2 regions of the Alishewanella sp. BS5-314 genome follow, and region 2 is predicted to be linked to the other one. Evidence: predicted binding sites of a transcription regulator. Region 2 holds the regulator's gene; the other holds the start of a gene.
The links. Region 2 encodes FliA, which starts transcription of late flagellar genes. Its sites were predicted from a motif close to CTAAAGNTNNNNNNNNNNNNGCCGATA; they were not measured.
Positions count from the first base shown of each region.

Region 1 (5,138 bases), 440 kb from region 2:
AGAAAGAACTCTGGGTTCAGCAAACGCTGGCGCGCATTACAACACCGCCGATACTGCCGTGGTTACAGCGGGATAGGATCCTGGTCTCGGGACAGGCAGTGCCATTTCGCTGGCAACTGGCGGCAAAAAGTAGCGTCAATGTTGACGCAAACGGGCTTGAGCTCAGGCTATCAACAAAGATCGCCGCGGAGCGACATGAACATTATGCGCGAAAATTGATACAACAGCATTTTACTGAGCAAGCCTTACTGGAGTTACCCGTGTTGGCAAACGAGCTTGCCGCGCGGTTACGGCAGACATTAGGTCCGGTTGTTGTCGGTAACTGGCGCAGCCGGTGGGGGCATTGTAAACAAAACGGCGAGCTGGGCTTTAACTGGCGGTTAATGCAAGTGCCGCTCTGGGTCCGGCGCTATGTAGTGATCCACGAGCTGGCGCATTTGCAGCATATGAATCATTCACCCGCATTCTGGCAGTTGGTGCAGCAACATTGTCCACAGTATAGAGAAGCGAAAGCCTGGCTTAAACAACACCAAGCCGAACTGTTGAATTAGGGGTAAAAAAAAGCCGACCATCAGGTCGGCAACATAAGGACATCGATTAAAGGAGAGATGTTCACCAGCTTTACTTCACCTAGTCAGACTCTGCGCGCAGCAAAAAATTCCCGCTGGTAGCGATTTTTTTGAAAACATTTTGGCATTAGGCTATCAGTTCTGGTTTAATCTAGCGCCTAAACCGTGTCACTACAGCAACAAAACTCAATAATAAGCTCAGACAGAGTACCCGACAATGACCAATCCGTTACGTTTATTACAACTGTTGAAACTACTTGATCTCACCCGGCTGACTGAAGCAGATAGTCAGGCTGAGATGGCCGCCTGGCTGAATGCCATCCCGGCTTTGCCTGCACCTGTTGCCGCGCTCTGTGTTTATCCGGAGTTTTTGTCTCAGACGGCGGACTATCTGGCCGCAGCCGCTAAGGCAACCGAGTTGGCGACAGTTGTTAATTTTCCCGGCGGTGACCAGCCGCTGGCACAGGTTCTGGCTGATATTGCACGCTGCCGGGCCTTGGGCGCCACCGAAATTGATTGTGTGTTGCCGTACTCACAATTACTGGCAGGTAACGAGTCTGAGGTGAGTGCTTTTCTGACCGCGGTCAGAGAGGCCAGCCTGGGGTTGGGGCTGAAAATAATTATTGAATCAGGTGAGTTACTGACGGCGCAGCAAGTGACTAAGGCTACCGAACTGGTTATTGCCAGTGGCGCCGACTTCGTTAAAACCTCAACCGGTAAGGTACCAGTGGGATGTACACTGGAAGCGGCCAGGATCATTTTGACCAGTATTGCGGCAGCAGAGCGCCCGGTGGGCTTTAAAGCCTCCGGTGGTGTTAAGACAGTTGAACAGGCATTGCAATTACTGGAACTGTATGAAGAGATCACCGGACTGACGGCGACCAGGCAAGGTATGCGCATTGGTGCCAGCAGCTTATTAACTGAATTATTACAGCTGTTACCCCGTTAAGTGAAGTAGGGCAGCTCCGTTCGGCTTGCCGTGCGGTGCTGTTCCAGAATCAATAGTATTGGTCACTGCGTTCCGCTGTTCAATGCTACGCATTGTCGAACCTGACGAAGGTTCTCACCTTCCCCTGAGTAGTATTTGCTAAGAGTGGTTTAACTTAGGAATTTGGTGCTCAGAAGGAGAATGGTGGAGGGGGAAGGATTACTCGCTGCGCTCGCCTTACAGGCCAGCGTCACTATGTTCCGCTGTTCAATGCTACGCATTGTCGAACCTGACGAAGGTTCTCACCTTCCCCTGAGTCGTATTTGCTAAGAGTGGTTTAACATAGGAATTTGACGCTGAGAAGGAGAATGGTGGAGGGGGAAGGATTCGAACCTTCGAAGGCAGTGCCGGCAGATTTACAGTCTGATCCCTTTGGCCACTCGGGAACCCCTCCACGAGTGCGCGCATCTTATCAAACTGAAGTTTGATGTAAAGCATTTTGCTAAAGTTTTTTGACCGTTTGCCGATTAACTCAACAGTCGTTGTCAGATGGCATCAGTATGCAGCCAATTATCAATGAATGGCAGTTAGGGGATCGTTTAGGTAAGGCACTGCAGCATCAGCAGCGGGCTGACTTTTCCCTATGGTTAGCATTCTTATCTCCTGCAGTTGAGGAGATGGCAGAATTTCAAACGCCTGTAAATCAGGCTGCGCAACCCAAACATGATCTGTACCAGCAGCTGGCGGTCAGTAGACGTCGCCCGTTCGCTTATCAAACCACAGACGAGCTGGCCTTATTGCAACAGAGCCAGGCCGCGCAGCAAGGTTTGGCGCAATTAAAGCTGTACAGTTATCTACAGGAACAGCCCTGGGTGTGGCAGGAAGATAAGCGTAAACTCGAACCTCAGGTGGTTGCCGACCTGGATTTGCACTGTCGCCGTCGGTTGGCTGGGGATAAAATGCCCCCCTCTGTCAGTGATGAAACTGCACTTTACGAGATCCTGGAACAGTTATCAGCGACGCAGGTTTGATGAGCTGTAGCGACCCGTGCTGATAACCACAAAATCACCCGATAAAGCACAGCATGCTCGATCCTGCCCTTTCTCTAGTGCATCCTTTATCCTACTGCCGTTCTATCGCAATTGACCACTAGGCAAATGAGTTTGGCAGCGCTTAAATTTTTTACCGCTACCACAGGGGCAGGGATCATTAGCGCCCAATTTAATCGCCGGCAACGCAGTAAGCTTACCGCTGGTATAATACCAACGATCCTGAAAGATAAAGTCCGAGACTTCCGCGATAAACTCCAGCTTGTTGTGCTGAATAAAGCTGGCAATAAAACTAACCTGTCCCTGCTTAGGCTCGGATATGGCGTGTTTCACTTCTAGTTTGCAAAAATGTACCGCCTTGGCAAAAGCTTCCAGCGCGGCAGCAGATTCGCTGGCCCGTTGCTCTGCGGCAAGGGTGGCAAGCAGATACTGACTGTCGGCAACACAAAAGGCACTATAGCGAGAACGCATCAGGCGTTCACAACTATCAGGTTGAGCCTGCCCACTTAAATAGGGTTGGCAGCATTCTGCAAAAGCCTTACCTGAACAGCAATAGCATAACATCTTATCTCTCCGGGCCGACCTGTTCCGCACGCGTTAGCGTACTCTTCATGTCATTGGTTGCGAGGGTATTACGCTATATAGTTTAACGACTTTGCTGCAATGCTGATAGCCCAGGGGCAGCGGCTGTTATTAGTGAGCCGCCGTCGTATCTGTAGGCAGTATATGCAAGGTACATTGTTGCTGTATGGCAAAAGTCTGCAGTAGCTGCTGTTGCTGAGACGGTAATTTCTGGCAACAGATCACCGCCTGGCAATCCGGGTTCTGTAATGTCGCTTGGATCAGCTGTGACAAGTCGGCTGTTGCTTGAGTATGAACCACGAGAATATGCTGTAATGGCAACTGACAAGCTTGCCAGAATGCTTTTGCCGGTTTAAAACCAGGGGCGATTAGAACAATCCAGCCGCTCGCTTGGCGATACTGTTGTAACAGCTTAAGTAATTGCAACTCGCTGCTGTGTTGTTGCAATTGCTGCCAGTGATGTGCTGTGCTGCTGGCAGCTTGATGCTGACTCGATTCAGTTTGGTAAGAATGGTTAGATACAAACATGGCAACCTCTATCTGTGTATTTATACAGTGTATGCATATACAGTAGTTGCTGTTTAAATAAAAAGCAAGTGCTTTTCTGCAGGCAATTTTGCAGTCGCCTGTCATGCAACTGTCATTTTAAGGTTCTACTATTCGCCAGTTATTGCTGGCGGAGCCAAAAAATGGCGGTTTCTGAACTCTGTTGCACAGAACTGGATAAAATTTTACATAAACGGGCGTTACAGCCAGTGTTTCAACCCATTCTGAATTTGCAGGACGGTACTGTCATTGCCTATGAAGCGCTGATCCGTGGCCCCTCTGATAGCCCGTTACATTCGCCACTACAATTATTTAAAACTGCCCTGGGCTGTGGTCAGCTGGAGCAGTTAGAGATGCTGTGCCGTGAGCTGAGTATAGAGAGCTTTGCTAAAGCAGAACTGAATAGCAAACTCTTTCTTAACGTCAATCCACTTATCTTACTGACGGCAGACCATCCCAGCGGTTTGACCAAACAACTGTTAAAGGCGGCACAGATTGACCCCTCGGAAGTGGTGATCGAAATTTCCGAACAGTATCAGGTGGAAGATGCCGGTTTACTGGTTAAAGCTGTGCAGCATTATCGGGAACTGGGCTTTCAAATTGCGATTGATGATTTAGGCAGCGGCTTTTCAGGTTTGAAACTGTGGTCTGAGTTACAGCCTGATATTGTGAAGATTGATCGGCATTTTATTAGCGAACTGGACAAAGACCTTACCAAACAAGCTTTCGTGCGTAATATTGTTAGTCTGGCCAAAGCGATTGGCGCAACCGTAGTGGCTGAAGGAATAGAAACCGCTGAAGAGTTAAGATGGTGTCGTGAACTGGGTGCCGATTTGGGACAGGGCTATTTGTTAGGACGGCCTCAAGCCAGTTTTGCCGATCCGCAACGTTGTCGGACGCTCTTTAGCACTGAACTTCATAGTGAAATCAGTTCTGAACAAGTCGAAGCCTTGTTGCTTGAGGTTGCCGCTGTCAGTCCGCAGCAAACGGTTGCCCAGGCAGCAACCCTATTTCAATCAGATAGTCAGTTGCAAAGTTTACCTGTAGTTGAACAGGGCCGACCTGTTGGTTTGATTTGCCGCACTGATCTGCAAGCCTTGCTGGCGCAGCCTTTTGGCCGGGCGCTCTATGAAAAGAAATCTTTAGCCAGTGTGATGAACCGGCAACCGGTAGTGGTTGAGATCAGTGCCACGCTCGAGGAGGTAAGCCAGCGCGTCGCTGATGATGAGCACAATGCCGCCAGCTGGTTTTTTATTATTTGCCGCCAGGGTGAATATTGTGGTCTGGGTTCGGTAAGGGCTCTGCTCAAACAAATCAGTGAACGCAAACTACAACTAGCTCGATATGCCAACCCGTTAACGTTATTACCCGGTAATGTGCCTATTTACCAGCGTATTGATAAATTGCTGCGACAAAAAGCCAATTTTGCCGTGGCTTATCTGGATCTGAATCATTTTAAACCTT
Region 1 covers NZ_JACEHJ010000002.1:748,107-753,244, forward strand. The annotation lists gene H1D31_RS08045 (M48 family metallopeptidase) at 1-551, shown strand, start outside; gene deoC (deoxyribose-phosphate aldolase) at 787-1,518, shown strand; RNA gene H1D31_RS08055 (RtT sRNA) at 1,700-1,823, opposite strand; tRNA gene H1D31_RS08060 (tRNA-Tyr) at 1,867-1,951, opposite strand; gene H1D31_RS08065 (VC2046/SO_2500 family protein) at 2,058-2,528, shown strand; gene H1D31_RS08070 (YchJ family protein) at 2,631-3,017, opposite strand; gene H1D31_RS08075 (SulA-like leucine-rich domain-containing protein) at 3,240-3,656, opposite strand; gene H1D31_RS08080 (phosphodiesterase) at 3,818-5,138, shown strand, end outside.
Region 1: a site for FliA is predicted at 2,000-2,026, ahead of H1D31_RS08065 (VC2046/SO_2500 family protein). Genes of this name have one in related genera too.

Region 2 (5,138 bases):
CCTCTGTGGCTTTGACCGGCGCGGCAGCAGGAGCGGCAACCGGTGCTGGCGGCGGAACTTCTGCTTTAGCCGCTGCCGGGGTTACTGGCGCCTTGCCTTTGCCGTGCAGCTGATCCAACAGGGCTTCAAACTCGTCATCAGTAATTTCATCAGCCTTGGCCGCGGGCGCGGCCGGCTCAGTAGCTGTCACAGCTGGTGCAGCAGGCACTTCCGGCTTAAAGCTCCCCTTGCCATGCAGCTGGTCAAGTAAGGCTTCAAACTCATCATCAGTAATATCATCGCCTGCGCTCACTGGCGCCGCTGGCGCACTGGCAGCCACTTCGGTGCGACCAGGAGCGGCCGAACCGTGTAACTCATCGAGCATACGCTCAAATTCATCCTCGGTGATGCTATCGACATCATCGCTATCGGGTGAAGCGGTTGGTTGCTGTACCTTTGTAACCTGTGGCGCAACCGGAGCTGTAACCGCAGGTGCAGCCTTGGCTGCCTGAGGTGCTGCCTCGCCGGGTGTTTCCGGCTCGGAATAGAAATGCAGTGCCGCTAATAGCTGAGGATCGGCCGGGGTCAACGGCTGACGTGCTTTCACCTCAGTAAACATTTCATTGACCACATCCAGAGCCTGTAAGATCACATCCATCAGCTCGGGGGTGATACTGCGCTTACCGGTGCGAAGTATATCAAACACGTTTTCAGCGCCGTGACAGGCATCAACTAATTCGGTCAGTGACAGGAAACCAGCCCCACCTTTTACTGTATGGAAACCACGGAAAATGGCATTTAACAGAGCAGTGTCATGAGGGTTATTCTCAAGCTCGACCAGCTGTTCCTGCAACAACTCTAGTATTTCACCGGCTTCGACCAGAAAATCCTGGAGGATGTCTTCATCCATATCAAAACTCATCAGTAAACACCTCTGTTAAAAACCTAAGCTCGACAGTAAGTCATCCACATCGTCCTGACCACTGACGACATCATTGCGGCCTTCTTTATCAATAATAGGCCCCTCAGCTTCATTAGCTTCAATCTTTCGTTTGGCAGCTTTGGGTTCCATTACCTGCACGTTACTGTTACCAAAAGCAGTAAGCAGGCCGATCAGGCTCTCTTCGACTTCACGGACTAATTCGATGACCCGGCGTAAAATCTGACCGGTTAAATCCTGATAATCCTGCGCCATTAATACGTCAGTCAATAATTGATTCAGTCGGTTTGACTCCGTCACCGTCTCTGCCAGAAAAGCATCAATGCCATGACAGAGGGTTTTGAATTCACCCAATTCCAGATCGCGCTTCATCAGTTTCTGCCATCTTGGCAACAACTGATTTAGTTGCTGACTGATTTGATCGGCAATAGGTAAGCATGACTCTACGGCATCCATAGTCCGGTTAGCCGCTTGCTCAGTCATATCAATAACGTGGTTAAGGCGCTTTTTGGCATCGGGGATATCTTCAACCAAAATATTGTTTAGCGAGGGATCAATCTGAAAGTTTTTCAATGACTCGTGTAATTGCCGGGTCAGTTTGCCAACCTCGGCAAATAATTCCGACGAGCCGGGCATACCGAGTTGCTGTACCAATTGGTTGGCGATGTCCTGCTCGCCCATCTCCAACAGTTGTACCAGCTCTCTGGCTTGGTCTAGCGTGATTAACGGAGCCGAATTGGCAGACATGGCGTCACTCCTTGGTCAGCTCCGGCTTAGCCGATCCGTTCGAATACTTTCGCCAGCTTTTCCTGTAATGTTGCTGCAGTAAAAGGTTTGACGATATAGCCATTCACGCCAGCCTGAGCGGCAGCAATAATCTGCTCTTTCTTGGCTTCGGCAGTCACCATCAATACCGGTATATGCTTAAGTTTCGCATCTGCCCGGATCGCACGTAGCAGGTCAATCCCCTGCATCCCAGGCATATTCCAGTCGGTTACCACGAAATCAAAATCGCCATTCTGCAACATCGGCAAAGCCGTGCTGCCGTCATCCGCTTCTGAAATATTGGTAAAGCCTAAATCGCGTAACAGGTTCTTGATGATCCGTCTCATGGTCGAAAAATCGTCGACTACGAGAATCTTCATATTCTTATCCAAAGTCCCCTCCGAAGAGCACGTCATCCCATTATTCAGGATACACTACAACCAAGCCTGCATTCGGGCTTTTAACCGCACTAATGCCTGACTATGAATCTGACTGACCCGGGACTCACTGACATCCAGTACAGCCCCAATTTCTTTTAAGTTTAGTTCGTCATTATAATACAGTGATAAGACTAATGCCTCTCGCTCCGGCAAACTACTGATATGTTTCACCAGTGCCGCGTTAAACGCCTCATTAGCCTGCTCATGGTACAGCTGATCGGTATCTGAATCCTCAGCCGTCACCAAAACATCTTCGGAGATACCGAGGTCTTCGATGCCGATAATCCGACCCGAACTCACATCACTAAGCATATGATGATATTCATCTAAAGAGATAGCAAGTTTTTCTGCAACTTCATAATCACGAACATCACGCCCAAGTTGAGCTTCGAGCTCAGCAATGGTATCGGCGATTAAGCGGGCATTACGATGCACCGAGCGCGGCGTCCAGTCGCCACGCCTTATTTCATCTAGCATGGCACCCCGAATACGAATGCCGGCAAAGGTTTCAAAACTGGCCCCTTTGCTACCATCAAAATTTTTGGCGGCTTCAATTAAGCCAATCATACCGGATTGGATCAGGTCATCGGCCTGTACGCTGGCCGGTAGCCGGGCTAATAAATGATAGGCGATGCGTTTGACCAGTGGTGCATGGCGCTCCACTAGTTGCTGCATGTGATCAATACCACCATATGCGGCCAACTTACTGTTCAAAGAACCCCCTACTCAGATTGTGGCTGGACAAGCTGCTCCAGAAAAAACTCCAAATGGCCGGAAGCATTTTCAGGCAAAGGCCACTTAGCTGCTTTTAGCGCCAGCGCTTTCACCGCCATACTGGCTGCGGTGGTTGGGTAAGCATCAATAAAGGCTTTTTGTTTACGCGCCGCCCGGCGGACATTTTCATCCTGCGGTACGGTTGCAACCAGCTCCAGCGTTACATCCAGAAAACGGTCTGTTACCCGGGTTAGTTTAGCAAATAATTCCAGACCTTCTTTGCTACTTCGCACCATATTGGCAACTATTTTAAATTTTTCAACACCGTGGTCGCGGCTGAGGATTTTCATTAACGCATAAGCATCAGTGATGGATGACGGTTCATCGCAAACCACCACCAACACATCCTGCGAGGCGCGGGAAAAGCTGAGCACCATGTCGGAAATTCCGGCAGCCGTGTCAACCAATAACACGTCGATCGGCGTTTCCAGCTCGCTGAAGGCACGGATTAGGCTGGCATGCTCCACCGGCGATAATTCAGTCATATCCTGATTACCCGAGGTGGCGGGGACAATTTTAATGCCAAAAGGGCCTTCTACCAGAATATCGTCCAGACTGGCTTTACCACTTAATACGTGAGAAAGATTGCGTTCAACCCGCAAACCCAGCATCACGTCACAATTTGCCAAACCCAGATCAGCATCCAGCACCAGGACTTTCTTGCCCATTTGCGCCAATGCCATCGCCAGGTTCAGCGTGATATTAGTTTTTCCGACCCCGCCCTTACCACCGGTAACGGAGATCACTTTTACTTTTTGTCTATTCATGCGTCTGAGGCCGCTGGCCTGATCTTCTGCTATTGACTTCTTATGCATATAAGGCATCCGTCTGCTCTTGCGGATACCACTGATGAGCTGGTTGGCTATGCGCCAGACGTAACTGTTCGGCATTATCGACCAGTGTCTGCGCATCAGCGATCTGTAAATCTTCCGGCACCCGTTGGCCATCGGTCAGATAGCTAATGGGTAGCGCATGCTGGATAGCGATATTTAACGCTTCTCCCAGGCTGAGACACTCGTCCAGCTTAGTAAAAATACAGCCTGCCAGTGGCAAACGTTTAAATTGCAGCACGGTTTCCTGCATCACCCGGGCCTGCGCTGTCGCTGACAATACCAGATAACTGCGAATTTTGACACGGGTGTTGTGCACCAGTGACGCCAGCTGCTCAGCCAGTCGTAGATCGCGCTGGCTCATGCCGGCAGTGTCAATCAGGATCAGTTTACGTTGTTGTAGTTGATTCAACAAGATAGATAATTCTTCACTGTCTTTAGCCTGCTTAACCGGACAGCCAATAATACGACCAAAGGTCGCTAACTGCTCAAAGGCACCAATGCGGAAACAATCGGTGGTAATTAACGCGACCTGATCGGTACCGTGACGTTTGGCAAAGGCTGCGGCCAACTTGGCTACGGTGGTAGTTTTACCTACGCCGGTAGGGCCGACCAGCGCCACCACGCCACCGCGGCGCAAAATATCGTCCTGAGTAGTACTCACCTGGCCAGCCAGTAACTCGAGCGCAGTTTGCCAGGCATCCTGCGTATTTAAATCTTCCGGCATAAAACACGCCAGTTGATCGGCGACCAGCTCTGATAAACCGAGCTGACGCAGATTTTCAATGACCAGTGCCCGCACCGGCTCACGCCGCGCCAGTTCCTGCCACATCAGGCCAGATACCTGATGCTGCAGCAATTGCCGCATCGACAACATCTCAGCCTGCATCTTGCTAAACTGCTGTTGCATCAGCTCAGCCTGTTGTTGTTGCAGTTTACTGATTTCCTGCCATTGCGGCGCTGGGGTCGCAGCGACAGGATTTTGACGTTCGAACTGACTGGCTTTTTGCAGCGTGGGTTTGGGCGCAGCGCTGGCAGCTTTTGGCGCGTCCGGCACTTGCCCTTGCTTTTGCATTTGACGCTCCAGCAAGGCACGTAGTGAATCTGCTGGCTCTGCTTCGTCGGTAATGGCCAGATTAACTCTGGGTTCATTGCGCTTAGCCGGAGGTGTAATGTCTTCGACCTGTGCAGCAGCAACTTTAGCTTTCGGGACAGCCGGCTCAGCATCAATGGCGGCAACGATTTCCACGCCTTCAGCGACTTTTTTATTGGACAGGATAATGGCGTCCGGTCCAAGGAACTCCTTAACGTCGGCTAGGGCACTGCGCATATCTTTGGCAACAAAGCGTTTAATTTTCATGAGTTACTCCTAGTTCGACTGACCGATGACACTGACAATGCGGATCTGCT
Region 2 covers NZ_JACEHJ010000002.1:304,081-309,218, reverse strand. The annotation lists gene H1D31_RS05945 (chemotaxis protein CheA) at 1-901, opposite strand, end outside; gene H1D31_RS05940 (protein phosphatase CheZ) at 917-1,666, opposite strand; gene cheY (chemotaxis response regulator CheY) at 1,693-2,076, opposite strand; gene H1D31_RS05930 (RNA polymerase sigma factor FliA) at 2,119-2,799, opposite strand; gene H1D31_RS05925 (MinD/ParA family protein) at 2,847-3,713, opposite strand; gene flhF (flagellar biosynthesis protein FlhF) at 3,706-5,088, opposite strand; gene flhA (flagellar biosynthesis protein FlhA) at 5,098-5,138, opposite strand, start outside.